DNA from 4 places in the Shinella sp. GW821-FHT10F02 genome. Region 1 is predicted to be linked to each of the others. Evidence: predicted binding sites of a transcription regulator. Region 1 holds the regulator's gene; each other region holds the start of a gene.
The links. The regulator LexA, encoded in region 1, represses DNA repair genes until DNA is damaged. The targets are predictions, from matches to a motif close to TGTTCNNNNTGTGTTCNG.

Region 1 (4,208 bases):
GGCGCGCTCTCTGCCGTGCGATCGTGGATCATGATCTGCGTCATGCTTGTGGCCGTGCTCTTCGGGCGATCGGCCATCAGCCTGCGCAATGTCGCGCTCTCGGCGATCCTCATCCTGCTGGTGACACCATCCGCCGTCACCAATCCCGGCTTCCAGATGTCCTATGCGGCAACGCTCGGGCTTGTCGCGGGCTACGCGGCCTGGCGCGAGCGGCCGATGCGGCGGGAAAGCCGGGGAGGGCCGTTGCAACTGTTCGGCGGTTCGCTCGGCCGTTTCTTCGGCGGGCTCATGCTCTCCTCGCTGATCGGTGGTTTTTCCACGCTGATCTATTCCATCGGCCACTTTCACCGCATTCCCGCCTATGGCCTCGCCGGCAATCTTCTGGCGATGCCGGTGATCAGCACGATCGTCATGCCCTTCGGCCTCATCGCCGTGCTGCTGATGCCGTTCGGCCTCGACGCCATTCCCTTCGCGATCATGGGCAAGGGCATCGAATGGATGATCGCGCTTTCGACCTGGGTCGCGAGCTGGAAAGGCGAAATCGTCACCGGTCAGATTCCGCAGTCCGCCTTCCTGCTGGTCGGCCTCGGCGGCGGCCTGGCCTGCATTTTGCGCACCCGGCTGCGCCATGCCGGCACGCTGCTCGTCGCGCTTGGCATCATCATCGCCTGCTGGCCGGACGAACGCCGTGCGCCGGAAGTGCTGGTCTCGGAAGACGGCCGCCTCGTGGCGATCCGGCGCGGCGACACCGTTGCGACCAACCGCGCAAGGCCGCCGGATTTCATTTATGCGCAATGGCGGCGCGCGCTACGGCTCGGCGATCTCGTCAAGCCGGAGATGCGCAAGAGCGAAGGCCTGACGGTAGAAGATGCCGCCGCACCCGCTGAAGGAACTGAAAAGCAGAGGAAACCGCGCCACAAGGCGGATCGGCAGAGGGCGAAGGCCGCCATGGTATCCGCCCTGGAGGCGGCGGGAAAGGGTACGGGCTTCATCTGCGAAACAAAGGCATTCTGCGCCGCGGTTTCGCCGAGCGGCTGGCGGATCGTCACGCTGGAAGACCTCGCCTTCCTCGGAACCGCCTGCGATGCCGCCGACCTCGTCGTCGTGTCCCAGGCCCTGCGGCTGGAAACATGCCGCTCCGGTGCCCGGCTGATGACGGCTCGCCATCTGCGGCGTACTGGCGCCCTGGAAATCCAGCCCGGCGCCGAAAAGGCCGCTCCACCGCTTTCCGAAGCCGAGATCACATCCGCCGTCGAAACCCTCGACCGGCCCTGGTCCCGCCACCGCACCTATGATTGGCGCAGCGGCACCTTCGAGGCCGAGACGGCGCTCAATGATAGCGGCGAATGAGGCCGACGAGCTTGCCTTGAATCTTCACGCGGTCCGGGCCGAAGATGCGGGTCTCGTAGGCCGGGTTTGCGGCTTCGAGCGCGATGGAGGCGCCCTTGCGGCGGAAGCGCTTCAGCGTCGCCTCCTCGTCGTCGACGAGCGCCACGATGATCTCGCCCGGATTGGCGGTGGTGGCGTTGCGGATGATCACCGTGTCGCCGTCGAGGATGCCGGCCTCGATCATCGAGTCGCCCTTGACCTCCAGGGCATAATGATCGCCGTTGCCGACCATCTCGGCCGGTACCATGATTTCATGGGTGTTGTTCTGGATGGCGGAGATCGGCACGCCGGCGGCGATGCGTCCCATGACCGGTACCGAGACCGAAGACGACATGTCCGCCTGCGGCGTGCGCTGCACGGGGGCGGCCGGCACCGGCTGCTTGCCGCGGCTGCCCTCAATGACGGCCGGCGAAAAACCACGACGCGGCTGGAGGCTTGGCGAATAGGCTTCGGGAAGCTTGATCACTTCCAGCGCCCGCGCCCGGTTGGGCAGGCGGCGAATGAAGCCGCGCTCTTCCAGCGCGGTGATGAGGCGGTGGATGCCGGACTTGGACGCGAGATCGAGCGCATCCTTCATCTCGTCGAAGGAGGGAGGAATACCGGACTCCTTCATCCGTTCATGAATGAACAGGAGAAGTTCCTGTTGTTTCCGCGTGAGCATGGCCCCTCCACCGAGAATCTTGAAACAATCCAGAATCGTGAAACAAATCCAGAACAGACACTATCTGTTCCATATGTGTTCCGCAAGGCCTTGGAAATAATAATATTGTTCAGGCGGAGGGTTCGCGCAGGAGGAGTACTTCGCAGGGATCGCCTTCGGGCACGGCCGGGGCGTGCGGCGGGCGGATGAGCAGGCCTTCCGATTCGGCGAAGACCTTCATCATCGAGGAATCCTGCTTGCCGAAGGGTGTCACGTACAGGTCGCCGGCCGGTCCCCGGACGATGCGGGCGCGGACATAGTCCTGCCGCTGGTCGTTTTCCTTGAGCGGCACGGCGGCGATGGCCGGGTGCCGGCGGTTTTTTGCGGGCAGGCGGGCGAGGCGGCGCACCAACGGCTCCAGGAAGAGCAGCGAGCAGACGAGGCTGGAGACCGGGTTGCCGGGGAGGCCCAGCACCTGGATATCTCCCAGCCGGCCGACCATCAGCGGTTTCCCCGGGCGCATGGCGATGCGCCAGAAATCGAGCTCCATGCCGGCCTCGCCGAGCACCGGCTGCACGAGGTCGAAATCGCCGACGGAGGCGCCGCCGAGCGTCACGAGCACGTCGATATCAAGCGCCAGCGCGTTGCGCACGGCCTCCAGGATCGCCTGCTTGTCGTCGCCGACGATGCCGAGGTCGATCACCTCCGCGCCGGCCACCCGCGCGAGCGCCGAGACGCCGTAGGTGTTGGAGGCGATGATCTGGCTGGCGCCGGGCGGCGTTCCGGGCGGGACGAGCTCGTCGCCGGTCGCAAGCACCGCGATGCGGGGGCGGGCGTAGACGACAAGTGTCGAGTGGTTCATCGCGGCGGCGACGGTCAGGCGGCCGGCGTCGAGCACCGCCCCGGCCTTCAGCACGGTCTCGCCTTCGGAAAAATCCTGCCCGCGCGGGCGCACATGCCGGCCTTTCGGCGTGAGGAAGGTCGTGCGGATACGGCCGTCACCCAGCTTTTCCGCGTCTTCCTGAAGAAGCACGGTATCGGCGAAGGAGGGCAAGGGCGCGCCGGTGAAAATGCGCACGGCCTCGCCGGGGCCAGCGGAGCCTTCGAAAGCATGGCCGGCGGAGGAGAGGCCGACGACCTTGAGGACGGCGCCGAGTGTCGCGATGTCCGCATGGCGGACGGCGTAGCCGTCCATGGCGGAATTGGTGAAGGGCGGCTGGGTCAGGCGCGCGGCGATGTCTTCGGCGAGAACGCGGCCTTGCGCGTCATGCAGGGAAACCGTCTCCGTCCGCTGTGTCGGCTTGGCCCGGGAAAGCAGGCGGTCGAGGGCGTCGGCGACGGGCAGGAGCGACATCAGGCGTTTGCCCGCTTGTAATCGCCGGAGCGGCCGCCGGATTTTTCGACGAGCCGGATGCCGCCGATCTCCATTTCGCGGTCGGCGGCTTTCGCCATGTCGTAGATGGTGAGGCAGGCGACGCTGACGGCGGTGAGCGCCTCCATTTCCACGCCGGTGCGGCCGGTGAGCTTCGCCATGGCCTCGACGCGCAGGCCGGGCAGCGCGCGGTCTTCGCGGATTTCGACGGCGACCTTGGTCAGCATCAGCGGGTGGCAGAGCGGAATGAGGCTCGACGTCTGCTTGGCGGCCATGATGCCGGCAAGGCGGGCCGTGCCGATCACGTCGCCCTTCTTGGCGTCGCCCTTGAGGATCAGGTCGAGCGTCGCAGGCGCCATGCGGATGAAACCTTCGGCAACGGCGATACGCACCGTTTCCGCCTTGTCGCCGACATCCACCATGTTGGCTTCGCCGGAGGCATCGATATGGGTCAGCATGGCGGCCTTTTCGGCCATCATTCGGCCGCCAGCATGCCGGCGGAGCCGGTCAGCAATTCGCGGGTGGCGGCGGCCACGTCGTCCTTGCGCATCAGGCTCTCGCCGACGAGGAAGGTGGAGATGCCCACCTCGGCGAGGCGTTCACAATCCGCATGGGTGAAGATGCCGCTTTCGCCGACGAGCAGGCGGTCGTCGGGCACCATGCCGGCGAGCTTTTCCGACACCGCGAGGTCGACCTCGAAGGTGCGCAGGTTGCGGTTGTTGATGCCGACGAGCTTGGATTTCAGCCTGAGCGCCCGTTCCATTTCCGGCTCGTCATGCACTTCGATCAGCACGTCCATGCCGAGCG
Region 2 (4,208 bases), on a different contig from region 1:
GAACGCCCGCCTGGTCGCTGGTTGCGCTTGGGGGGTCGAGCGTCAGCTCGGTCAGGAACCTTTCCCTGCTTGGATAACCTCCGGCGATCTGCTCGAGCTGCAGGAGATCGGCTTTGCGGGTGTCAGCATCTTCATGGATACGATCAAGGTGTGGCTCGTACCACGACCGCGCCGTCGCAATCTCGCCCGGCCACCCGCCATCGGCCTTCCTCAGGCCAAAAAGCAGCGCAATGAGGGCGGGCCAGGCCTCGCCTGTCTTGGGCGGCGGCGGGATCTCGGCGAGTGATAGCAAAGGCTCTGGATCAGGGCTGATCGTGTCGAGGATTTTCGCTGCCGTCTGCGAGCCGACCCCCGGCAATAGCTTAAGAAGGCGGAAACCCGTTACCCGATCGCGGGGGTTCTGGGCAAAACGCAGGATAGCAAGCAGGTCTTTGACATGCGCGCTGTCTAGGAATTTGAGCCCCCCGAATTTCACGAAGGGAATATTGCGCCTTGTCAACTCAACCTCAAGGGTGCTGCTGTGATCAGAAGCGCGGAACAGGACGGCCTGTTCCTTCAGCGTCATGCCGTCCTCGCGGTTCGCCAGGACCTGCTCGACGATGTAGTTCGCCTGGTCCGTCTCGTCCTTCACGGTCACGAGCATAGGTCGTTGCTCGGATTCCCGATCCGTCCAGAGGTTCTTCGTAAAGCGCTCACGAGCAAGGTCGATGACGCCGTTGGCGGCAGCCAAGATCGGCTGCGTCGAGCGATAGTTGCGATCGAGCGTGATGACGTCGGCCGGCTTTGGCGAGAACTGGTTCGGAAAGTCGAGGATGTTGCGCACGGTCGCGGCGCGGAAGGAATAGATTGACTGGGCGTCGTCGCCGACCACTGTCAGACCGCGCCCACCGGGCTTCAGCCCCAGAAGAATGGAAGCCTGCAGGCGGTTGGTGTCCTGATATTCGTCGACAAGAACATGGTCGAAACGGTTGCCGATATCGTCGGCCAGGTCCGGGTCGGACATGACCTGCGCCCAGTAAAGCAGCAGGTCATCGTAATCGAGCACGTTCTGCGCTTGCTTGGCCTCGACATAGGCGGCGAAGAGCTGTTTCAACTGCTCCTCCCAGCCCAGCACGTAGGTGTAGGATGCCTTCAGGACCTCGTTGATCGAACTCTCGGAGTTGACGACGCGCGAGTAGATCGCAAGGCACGTTCCCTTGGTCGGAAAGCGGCTTTCCGTCTTCGAGAAACCAAGCTCATGGCGAACGAGATTCATCAGATCGGCGCTGTCCTCGCGATCATGGATCGTGAAATCGACGTTGAGGCCGATCTGTTCGGCATACATCCTCAGCAGCCGTGCGCCGATACCATGGAAGGTGCCGGCCCAGGCCATGGCGTCCGTCATGACCGCAGCATTGTCTCCGAACACCTGCCGGCAGATGCGCTGGACGCGGCGCCCCATCTCGGAAGCGGCCCGGCGAGAAAAGGTCATCACCAGGATGCGGCGCGGATCGGCACCATTGACGATGAGATGGCCCACGCGATGGGCAAGGGTATTCGTCTTGCCCGAGCCCGCACCCGCGATGATAAGCAGCGGGCCGCCGATCGCGCCGTCCGGCTGGCCAATGCCATGCTCGACCGCCTCGCGCTGCCGGTCGTTGAGTTTTTCGAGATAGGCTGCCGTCATCTGCCCTAAATTTTCCTAAGAAAAAATTCCTGTGCCGTTCCTTTTCCCCATCCCTTTGATCGGCCTTGTGGAATCCACAAAATCGACTTGTCAAAGGCAGCCTTCATGGCCGGCAACGCCGTTTCGAGTGGATTGACTTGCAACGGCATTAGGAACAAAAAAGGAACATATCAGCTTAAATAACGGCTGGAAACCCCTGAAGGAGCGTCAATTCCGTCGTGTCGAACCGTGCCCTCAACCCTGTGCTTGCCGAGCTTCGAGAGCGTATCGGCCAGCTCGAAGGCGGGCAAGCGCGCGCAAGATCCGTCCTGCCATTCGCTGTTCCAGAGATGGACCAGGCCCTTCCAGGTGGCGGGCTGGCCTTCGGGGCGCTTCATGAGATTGCCGGCGGCGGAGGCGGCACGGTCGATGGCGCTGCGGCTGCACTCTTCGTGGCGGGGATTGCTGCGCGAACCAAGGGCAGGGTGCTGTGGTGCATGACGCGCCGCGACCTGTTTTTCCCCGCGGTCTCGCAAGCCGGGCTGCATCCGGATCGCGTGGTGTTCTGCGAAAGCGATCGGGATGAAGGCGTCCTGTCGGCGGTCGAGGAGGGGCTGTCCTTTGGCGGTTTATCGGCTGTGGTCGCCGAACTTGTCCGCCTGCCGATGAATGCCTCGCGGCGGCTGCAACTGGCGGCAGAGAAGAGCGGATGCATGGGCATCGTGCTGAGACGATGGCGAAGGCAGAACGAGGCCTCGGACTATGGGCAGCCGACGGCTTCGACGACGCGGTGGCGCATCAGCACCCTGCCGTCAGAAAGATTGCCAGCAGCGGGCGTTGGGAGGTCCCGGTGGCTGGCGGAATTGATGCGTGTAAAGGCGGGTGAGTGCGCCGAGTTTGAAATTGGAGCTCCCGATGCCAAGGGTCGTATCTGTCTACTTCCCACTTCTGCCGATCGATCGGATCAGACGGCACGCTTCGGAGCCCTTGCCGGCTGACAAGCCGCTTGTCGTGATAGCGCGCAGCGGCTCAAAGCGCTGGATATCCGCCGCAGATCCGATCGCTCTCAAACTTGGTTTGCGGGTGGGGATGCCGGCCAGCAAGGCGCAAGCGATGGTTGCCGATCTCCTGATGGTCGACGCGGCGCCGGCCGAGGACGCAGCCGTGCTCGAAAAGCTGGCTCTATGGGCGCTCCGACAATACAGCCCCATCGTCGCCGTCGATGGCAGCGATGGCCTGGTGATGGATACCGAAGGGGCCGACCATCTCCAGGGCGGTGAGGAGCTTCTCGTTTCCGGTCTCGTCAACAGGCTGCACGCCCATGGGTTGACGGCGCGGGCGGCCGTTGCGGAGACATGGGGTGCAACGCACGCGCTCGCCCGGCTGCTGGCCGCGCAGACGACGGTTGTTCCGGTTGGTCACGTCATGAGGACGGTGATCGATCTGCCGCTTGTGGCCTTGCGGCTATCATCGGAGATTATCCAGGGTTTGCGGGTCCTCGGGATCGACACGATCGGCAAGCTCTCCGCCATGCCGCGGGCGCCCCTGACGTTACGGTTCGGGCCGGAACCTGCCCGTCGGCTCGACCAGATGTTTGGCCGGGTCGCCGAGCCGATCGAACCGATCCGCATCCCGGAGCTTGTCGAGGCTTCGAAAAGTTTCGCCGAGCCCATCGGGGCGCCCGACACCATCGCGAGATATGTCCGCCGACTGGTTGGGCAACTGTCGGCTCGGCTGGCGGAAAACGGCCTTGGCGCGCGACGCTGCGACCTCATCATCCATCGCGTGGACAACACCCGCCAGTATCTTCGCGCCGGCCTGGCAAAGCCGGTCCGCGATCCGGCGCGTCTTTCGAAACTGCTCTGCGACCGTATCCAAACCATCGAACCGGGCTTTGGTATCGAAAAGATGGTTCTGGTCGCTGTCTTTGCCGAGCCACTTGAGGAGCGGCAGGTGGCGTCTTCCCTCATTGAAGAGGAGGTCGCCGACATCACGCCGCTCGTCGACATCCTCGGCAACCGCGGCCACCGGCTTTTCCGGGTTACGCCCGTCGCTTCCGACGTGCCGGAGCGTTCCGTCAGGAGGATTTCGCCGACGGCGCCTGCCACCGGGCAGACCTGGGCCAACAAGTGGCCGCGACCGCCACGGTTGTTTGCAAACCCCGAACGTATCGAGGTCATCGCCCTTTTGCCGGACCAGCCGCCAGCGGTCTTCACCTGGCACGGCAAGCGTCGGAAGGTCGTGCGCGCCGACGGACCGGAGCGCATCTTCGGCGAATGGTGGCTTCGGCCGCGCGAGTTCCATGCCGTGCGCGATTACTTCGTCGTCGAGGACGAGCAGGGCGAGCGCTACTGGGTCTTTCGCGCCGGCGATGGCATCGACCCCGAAACCGGATCGCACTTTTGGTTCCTGCATGGGGTGTTCGGATGAGATATGCCGAGCTCCAGGTCACGAGTCATTTCTCGTTCCTGCGCGGCGCTTCCTTGCGTTCCGGCGTCCAGAAATCCGGATCCTTCATCTTATGGCTGATGCGCTTGGACTTCGGCAGTTTAGGTGGAGCGAA
Region 3 (4,208 bases), on a different contig from region 1:
CTTCCAGCGTCTTCGGAATGTCGAGGATCGCCTTGGCGCCGGCGCACACGACGATGACGCCCGTGCGCGACAGCTCGTCGAGGTCGGCGGAAATGTCGAAGGTCTCTTCCGCCTTGCGGTGCACGCCGCCGATGCCGCCGGTGGCGAAAACCCGGATGCCGGCGCGCGCGGCACCGATCATCGTCGCGGCGACGGTGGTGGCGCCCGTGCGCCGCTCCGCGATCGCGAAGGCGAGGTCGGCGCGTGACAGCTTCATGGCGCCTTCGGTCTTCGCGAGCGTTTCGAGCGTCGCATCGTCGAGGCCGATATGCAGCACGCCATCGATGACGGCGATCGTCGCCGGTACGGCGCCTTCCTCGCGGATGATGCGCTCGACGCTGCGGGCCATGTCCAGGTTGCCCGGATAGGGCATGCCATGGGTGATGATCGTCGATTCGAGCGCGACGATCGGCGCGCCGCGCGCCTTGGCGGCGGCGACTTCTTCCGAATACTGCATCGGCAGGAGGGCGGAGGCGGGTCTGGTCATGCTGGATCCTTGCGGAAATCTGGTCGAATTTTCAGGCGGAATTTTCGGCAAGAAAGTCTCATGCCATCCATTCGGCCCGGGGCACAAGAGAAAGTGCGGCGGCAAGGGCCGCCTGCGACATTTCTTCGGCCACGGCCAGCGGCGAGCGCACGGTGATCGCGGCGGCTGCCGCCCCGTGGCGCAGCGCCTCGCCGAGATCGCGCCCGGCAAGCCAGGCGCTGACGAAACCGGAGGCCAGCGAATCGCCCGCACCGGTAACATCGGCGAGCGCCGGGATTTCCGGTGGCGTGACCAGGACCGCGCGCTTCGCATCGAAGGCGATGACGCCCCGCCCGCCGCGCGTCACCACGCCCGCGGCAAGGCCTGCGGCGCGCAAGGCCTTCGGCCAGTCGGCCGGGTTTTCCGGTGCAGCCCCCGTCAGCGTGCGCGCCTCCGCCTCGTTCATGAACAGGAAGGCGAGGGCGGAGAGGGTTTGTTCGAACCGCACGACCTTGGCCGGCGAGATGGCGATGCCGGCGATCGGCACGCCGGCGGCCGCCGCGGCCTTCGCCATCGCGCCGAGCGTTTCGGCCGGCAGGTTGGCATCCGTGAGGATCATGCCCGCCGCCGCGACCGCCTCGCGCATGGCCCGCTGCTGCAAGCGCCGCGGCGAGAACAGCCGGTAGAGGTCCATGTCGGCGAGCGCGATGACGAGGTTGCCGTCGCGTTCGATGATCGCGGTATAACTCGGCGTCGCCCGGTCGAGGAAGGTGAAGGGGGTGTCCTCGATGCCCGCCGCCGCTGCGGCCGCCGCGACGATATCGCCGTCCGCATCGCCGCCGCGCGGCGAGACGAGCCGCACCGCATGCCCCAGCCGCGCGAGGTTGCGCGCCGCATTGAAGGCGCCGCCGCCCGCTTCCACGAACCAGCCGCCGGGATTGCTCGCTCCCGGCGTCGTCTCGCCGGCAATGCGTCCGCGCCTGTCCACATGGGCGCCGCCCATCACCAGTATCGTCTTTCCCGTCATCGTCTTCCTTCGCACCCGCCCGATTCGGCCCCGAAGGCCCGGCACCAAGGCGGGTATACCCTTGTTCCTGCGTGGCTTTATCCCACCGAAACGAAAATAGAACACGCCCCCGATTCACAAAAACATTCAAAAGGATAAATGCACCTTGCGAAATGAGAACAAAATGTGTACATAGCTTTCATCGGCGGGTTCGTTGCCTGTCTTGCTTCAATAACCTAAAGGTGGACGGAATGGCACAGAACACTTTGCGGCTCGTAGAGGATAAAGCAGTGGATAAAAGCAAGGCACTCGAGGCGGCACTCTCCCAGATCGAGCGCTCCTTCGGCAAGGGCTCCATCATGAAACTCGGCGGCAAGGACAGCGTCATCGAGATCGAGACGATCCCGACCGGTTCGCTGAGCCTCGACATCGCGCTCGGCGTCGGCGGCCTGCCCAAGGGCCGCATCATCGAGATCTACGGCCCGGAAAGCTCGGGCAAGACGACGCTGGCGCTGCAGACCATTGCGGAAGCCCAGAAGAAGGGCGGCATCTGCGCCTTCGTCGACGCCGAACACGCGCTCGACCCGGTCTATGCCCGCAAGCTTGGCGTCGATCTGGAAAACCTCCTGATTTCGCAGCCCGACACCGGCGAGCAGGCGCTGGAAATCACCGACACGCTGGTGCGCTCCGGCGCAATCGACGTGCTCGTGATCGACTCGGTCGCCGCGCTCACGCCGCGCGCCGAAATCGAAGGCGAGATGGGCGAGAGCCTGCCCGGCCTCCAGGCCCGCCTGATGAGCCAGGCGCTGCGCAAGCTGACAGCGTCGATCTCCAAGTCGAACACGATGGTGATCTTCATCAACCAGATCCGCATGAAGATCGGCGTCGTCTACGGTTCGCCGGAGGTGACGACGGGCGGCAACGCGCTGAAGTTCTACGCCTCCGTCCGCCTCGACATCCGCCGCATCGGCGCGGTCAAGGAGCGTGACGAGGTCATCGGCAACCAGACCCGCGTCAAGGTCGTCAAGAACAAGATGGCGCCGCCCTTCAAGCAGGTCGAGTTCGACATCATGTATGGCGAGGGCGTCTCCAAGACGGGCGAGCTCATCGACCTCGGCGTCAAGGCCGGCATCGTCGAAAAGTCGGGCTCCTGGTTCTCCTATAACAGCCAGCGCCTCGGCCAGGGCCGCGAGAACGCCAAGACGTTCCTGCGCGACAATCCGGATCTTGCCAACGAGATCGAGACGTCACTGCGCCAGAATGCCGGCCTCATCGCCGACCGCTTCCTGGAAAACGGTGGCCCTGATCCGAACGATTCCAGCGACGACGACGCTGCGGCGATGTAATCGCCGCGCAACGCCCGCAAGAATATCGAAAAACCGGCCTCTTCTTCGTGAAGGGCCGGTTTTTTGATGTCTGGACAGGTGCCGAGGCGGGCGATAAAAGCCTTCAGTTCTCGCGCGCGACCAAAGGTTTCCGGCCTTCCGCAAGACAGGCGGCAGGCGCGCAGTTTCGACGGAATTCGTGGGTGGATGGCCTTCACGGACCTTCCGGGCGGGCACTCTGCGGCGTCGCGCGTCGAACAGGACGCGCAAGGACGCCGTAGGATTTTGAATTCGCTGCCTATTTCCCAAATCGGGTGCGGTTTGGGAAATAGGCAGCAGCCGGCGAGGCGGTTGCGCCGTCGTTGCGGGACAATTGGGTGGGTAATGCGCCGGTTTTCAGGTGCAGACGGTGCAGAGATGAAGGACGCGATATGAACGGCGTGAATGAAATCCGGTCGACTTTCCTCGACTATTTCCGAAAGAACGGACACGAGGTCGTGCCGTCCAGCCCGCTCGTGCCGCGCAACGACCCGACGCTGATGTTCACCAATGCCGGCATGGTGCAGTTCAAGAACGTCTTCACCGGCCTGGAATCGCGTCCCTATTCGACGGCGGTCTCCGCGCAGAAATGCGTGCGCGCCGGCGGCAAGCACAACGACCTCGACAATGTCGGTTACACCGCGCGCCACCACACCTTCTTCGAGATGCTCGGCAATTTTTCCTTCGGCGACTATTTCAAGGAGCGCGCGATCGAGCTTGCCTGGAACCTGATCACCAAGGAATTCGGCATCGACAGGAACCGCCTGCTCGTCACCGTCTACCACACCGACGACCAGGCCTTCGGCCTCTGGAAGAAGATCGCCGGCCTTTCCGACGACCGCATCATCCGCATCGCGACCAGCGACAATTTCTGGGCCATGGGCGATACCGGCCCCTGCGGTCCCTGTTCCGAGATTTTCTACGACCATGGCGATCATATCTGGGGCGGCCCGCCCGGCTCGCCGGAAGAGGATGGCGACCGGTTCATCGAGATCTGGAACCTCGTCTTCATGCAGTTCGAGCAGATCACCAAGGAAGAGCGCGTCGACCTGCCGCGCCCGTCGATCGATACCGGCATGGGCCTGGAGCGCGTCGCGGCTCTCCTTCAGGGCAAGCATGACAACTACGACATCGACCTCTTCCGCGCGCTGATCGACGCCTCCGTCGAGGCGACCGGCGTGAAGGCCGAGGGCGAGGCGCGCGCCAGCCACCGCGTCATTGCCGATCACCTGCGCTCCTCCGCCTTCCTGATCGCCGACGGCGTGCTGCCGGCAAAGGACGGCCGCGGCTACGTGCTGCGCCGCATCATGCGCCGCGCCATGCGCCACGCGCA
Region 4 (4,208 bases), on a different contig from region 1:
GGCTGATGCGCCAGGAGCGGCGGTCACGGATGATCGGTTTCGGATCGGCGGTGGTGCCGGAGGTGAAGACGATGAGGAACGGATCCTCGTCGCGGCCTTCCGGCAGCGGTGGGGCGTCGAAGGCAGCACTCTCCGCGAGGACGAGGGTCGCACCGCTTCGTGGATTGTGGGCGAGAAGCTCAGCCCCTTCGGCGATGACGATGAGATCGGGGTCGAGTTTTTCGAGGAGCCGCCGGCGCACTGCTTCCGGTAAATGCGGATCGATCAGCGCGGCGCAGGTGTTTCCGGCCGTGGCGGCCGCGAAGGCGGCGGGGAAAAGGGCGTGGTTGCCGGTAACGAGAGCGACCAGCCGGTTTTCCGGGCCGATGGCGCTTCGGCCCGTTGGGGCGAGGCCCGCGAAGGTCGCATGCAGGTGCCGTGCGGTGGCGACGAGCGTCGCGTAGGACAGAACCCGGTCCTCCAGGTGGAAGGCCGGGTTTTCCGGATGTTGCGCGGCGTGTCGTTCGAGGGCACCGGCCAGCGGCATCGGCTCAGGCGCGCTGCGGAAGCAGCGGATAACCGGCGAGCACCGCGCGGCCGGCGAGCATGGCGACGAAGGCCTTGATGAGATCGCCCGGCACGAAGACGAGGCCGGCGAGCGCCGTCTCGAAGAAGGCCTTGCCGCTCATATAGGCGAGCCACGGAACGCCGAAGAGATAGACGATCGCGATGCCGCCGACGACGGCGGCGGCCAGGAAGGCGAGGAACTGCGTGAGCTCGCCCTGTTCTTCCTTGACGAAGCGCTCGGCGATCAGGCCGCAGACGAAGGCGCCGAAGACCCAGCCGACGAGATAGCCGGCGGTGGGGCCTGCGAAGACCGCAAGGCCACCGCGACCGCCGGAGAGAACCGGCAGGCCGATCGCCACCAGCAGCAGCACGAGCAGCACTGCGGCGGCACCGCGCTTGGCGCCGAGAATGCAGCCGGCCAGCATGACGCCGAGCGACTGCGCGGTGATCGGCACCGGAATGAAGCCGAGGGTGATCGGCGGGAGCAGGCCCAGCACCACGATGATCGCGGCGAAGAGGGCGACGAGGACGATGTCTCTGGTGGTCATGTCAGCTTTCCCGAATGGACATAAATGGGTTAGTGCCGCCGAAATCCGCGCGCGTCAATCGCCATGGCGATGGTATCCGCATCCTTCAGCGTCAGGATGATCAACGGCACGAGGGTGGTGAGCGGCCGCACCGGCAGGCCGCGCGCCTTGTGGGCGTCGGCGATTTCGCCGTAGCGGGCAAAGATTTCCGGCACAAAGCGGATGACGAGGCCGACCGCCAGGCTGACATCCGCCGCCCTCACGAAACCGAATCGTTCCAACGGCGTGAGCAGCCGGGTGATCTCGTCCATAAAGGCGGAAATGCCGGTCGTCGCGGTGACGGCGGCGGCGAGCAGAACCAGCGTGGAGAGGCGGCAGAAGACGGCGAGCGCCTCGTGCAGCGAGTGGAAAAGATAGTTCGCACCCGCGACGAGGAGAACCGTGAAGAGCACGAAGCGCACGCGCCGGAACGCTTCGCCGGGGCCGATCCCGGTCGAGAGGTAGAGCGCCGCCGAAAACACCAGCGCCGGGACGAGAAGCCGCAGGTCAGCAGTAAGGAAGAGCCCGATCGCCGCCACGAAAAGCGCGATCAGCTTGCCGCGCACCGGCATGCGGTGAAGGAGCGAATCGCCTTCGATGTCGAGCCCGTTCAGCACGCGGCGATCTCCCGGTAGGTACGGATCGCCTCTTCCGGCCGGCTATCGGCCGCAAGCCGGCCCTCATGGAACACCAGCACGCGGTCGAAACTTTCGATCAGCGCAAGGTCGTGCGTGATGACGAGCACCTGTTCCGGCAGGCCGGCGATGGTGCGCTCGATCAGCGCGCGGTTTTTCAGGTCGAGCTGGTTGGTCGGCTCGTCGAGGATGAGCAGGTCCGGACCGGTGACGAGCACGCTGGCAATCGCGCCGAGCTGCGTCTCGCCGCCGGAAAGCTCATGCACGCGGCGGCGTGCGAGGTGCGAAATGCCGAATCGCGCCAGCACGGCCTCCGTCTTTTCCGCGATCTCCGCCTTGCCGAGCTTGCGGTTCTTCAGGCCGAAGGCGATGTCCTCGGCGAGGATCGGCAGGATCATCTGGTGCTGCGGGTTCTGGAAGATGAAGCCGGTTTTTCCGCGCGCGGCCACCTCGTCCGCCACCGTATCCAGCCCGCCGACCATCACGGTGCCGGCGGTCGGCTTGACGAGGCCGTTGATCATCCGCGCCATGGTCGTCTTGCCGGAGCCGTTGAGGCCGACGACGCCGATGCGGCGTTCGGTGAGCGTGAGTGTCAGCGGGTGGAGCGCCACGCGTCCGGCATAGGTCACCGTGGCGGCGGAGAAGACGATATCCAAGAGCGGGATCCCGGTTCGCGGATGGTGAGGGAGCTATAAGCAATTCGGGGAAAAGCGCAAACGCCTCGTGCGTTGCGGCATGACGAAAACAGTAGAACAAACCAAGAATATATGCCTATCATCCCGCCATGACGATTCTCCTTTCCAATGCCGAGGCCCGGCGCATCTTCCTCGCCCGGCAGGGTCTCAGCGCTTCCCCCGGCCGCCAGCTCGGCAAGGCGGGGCTGCTGCAGCTCATCCACGATATCGGCTTCGTGCAGGTGGACAGCATCGCCACCGTCGAGCGGGCGCATCACCAGATCCTGTTCTCGCGCAACCAGACCTACCGGCGCGAGCATCTCGCCGAGCTGCTGGAGAAGGATGGCGAGCTTTTCGAGCACTGGACGCACGACGCCTCGATCATCCCGAGCGCCTTCTTCCGCTACTGGAAGCACCGTTTCCGCCGCAAGGAAGCCTCCATCCTGGAAAACTGGCGCAAATGGCAGGGCGAGGGCTTCGACAGGGCTTTCGAGGAGACGTACGAGCGCATCGCCGCCAGCGGGCCGGTGCTGTCGCGCGAATTGAAGGTGGACGATCACAAGTCCGGCGGCTGGTGGAACTGGCATCCCAACAAGACGGCGCTGGAATATCTCTGGCACACCGGCAAGCTGGCGATTGCCCGGCGGGAGAACTTCCAGAAGGTCTACGACCTCGCCGAGCGCGTGCTGCCGCCGCATCACCACGAACCGGCCGTCGAACACGACGCCTTCGTCGACTGGGCCTGCCGCAGCGCGCTCACACGGCTGGGCTTCGCCACCCACGGCGAGATTGCCGCCTTCTGGGCGCTGATCACGCCGGAAGAGGCGAAAACCTGGGTGGAAACGCATCGCGACGAACTCCGGCCCGTCTCGATCGAAACGATGGACGGCGGCAAGCCGCGTGCCTCGCATGCCTTTGCCGATTTCCCGGAAAACCTCGGCGACATCCCCGAGCCACCGGCGCGCCTGCGCGTGCTATCGCCCTTCGATCCGCTGATCCGCGATCGCAACCGTACTGAACGTCTGTTCGGCTATTTCTATCGCATCGAGATCTTCGTGCCGGAGCCGAAGCGGCAATATGGCTATTACGTCTTCCCGCTGCTCGAAGGCGACCGCCTCGTCGGCCGCATCGACATGAAGGCCGACCGCAAGGCCGGCACGCTCGACGTCAAGCGGCTCTGGTGGGAACCGAAGGTGCGGCCATCGGCGGGCCGACTGGAGAAGCTGGACGCTGAACTAACGCGGCTCGCAAAATTTTCGGGCGTGGAAACGGTGCGCTATCTTGATGGGTGGAGAGGTGAAGCTTAGCGCCTTTTCCCGAAGGCGCCAGCCGGAACGGCGCGGTTGAAGGACGGTGCGGCCGACTGCGTGCGCGGCACCACTGCCAGGTTCGGCTTCTGCTGGAAGGATGGCTCCGGTGCGCTGACGACAAAGCGCCGATCGTCGAAATCGTCCTCGGTTTGCTTGCGGCCCCGCGGCGCGAAAATGGCGCGGCGCAGGCCCGAGAAGCGCAGCAGGGCGAAGACGGCGGCGACAAGCGCTGCGATGATCCAGACGAAGCCCACCATCAGCTGGCCGCCGGCCCCGCGCGTGGGAGCGTCCGCCTCCGTCAGTCCCACCATGGGCAATACGAGCTGCTTGACCTTCGCCTGGTCGAGCCTGACATAGCTGGACTTGCCCTTGAAGTAGCCGACCCATTCTCCGCCGCCGAACGTGTCGAACTTGTAGCCGAGATCGTAGAAGCCCTTGTCCTTGAACCTGAACGTCGCGACATTCGGCAGTTCCTTG

Region 2: AC1RWL_RS31445 (ImuA family protein) is a predicted target of LexA. The motif match lies at 1,817-1,834, and genes of this name have one in related genera.
Region 3: recA (recombinase RecA) is a predicted target of LexA. The motif match lies at 1,619-1,636, and genes of this name have one in related genera.
Region 4: AC1RWL_RS24115 (energy-coupling factor ABC transporter ATP-binding protein) is a predicted target of LexA. The motif match lies at 2,496-2,513, and genes of this name have one in related genera.

Annotation. Positions count from the first base shown of each region.
Region 1 covers NZ_JBXASL010000003.1:600,388-604,595, forward strand. Annotated here, with positions in the region: gene AC1RWL_RS12660 (ComEC/Rec2 family competence protein) at 1-1,350, shown strand, start outside; gene lexA (transcriptional repressor LexA) at 1,331-2,050, opposite strand; gene AC1RWL_RS12670 (molybdopterin molybdotransferase MoeA) at 2,160-3,383, opposite strand; gene moaC (cyclic pyranopterin monophosphate synthase MoaC) at 3,383-3,877, opposite strand; gene trpC (indole-3-glycerol phosphate synthase TrpC) at 3,877-4,208, opposite strand, start outside.
Region 2 covers NZ_JBXASL010000016.1:22,981-27,188, reverse strand. Annotated here, with positions in the region: gene AC1RWL_RS31450 (ATP-dependent helicase) at 1-1,666, opposite strand, end outside; gene AC1RWL_RS31445 (ImuA family protein) at 1,885-2,643, shown strand; gene AC1RWL_RS31440 (Y-family DNA polymerase) at 2,561-4,075, shown strand; gene AC1RWL_RS31435 (hypothetical protein) at 4,160-4,208, opposite strand, start outside.
Region 3 covers NZ_JBXASL010000006.1:367,395-371,602, forward strand. Annotated here, with positions in the region: gene AC1RWL_RS20570 (pseudouridine-5'-phosphate glycosidase) at 1-526, opposite strand, end outside; gene AC1RWL_RS20575 (carbohydrate kinase family protein) at 585-1,532, opposite strand; gene recA (recombinase RecA) at 1,763-2,857, shown strand; gene alaS (alanine--tRNA ligase) at 3,268-4,208, shown strand, end outside.
Region 4 covers NZ_JBXASL010000008.1:140,042-144,249, reverse strand. Annotated here, with positions in the region: gene AC1RWL_RS24130 (class I adenylate-forming enzyme family protein) at 1-526, opposite strand, end outside; gene AC1RWL_RS24125 (biotin transporter BioY) at 531-1,094, opposite strand; gene AC1RWL_RS24120 (energy-coupling factor transporter transmembrane component T family protein) at 1,124-1,729, opposite strand; gene AC1RWL_RS24115 (energy-coupling factor ABC transporter ATP-binding protein) at 1,723-2,403, opposite strand; gene AC1RWL_RS24110 (winged helix-turn-helix domain-containing protein) at 2,532-3,728, shown strand; gene AC1RWL_RS24105 (hypothetical protein) at 3,725-4,208, opposite strand, start outside.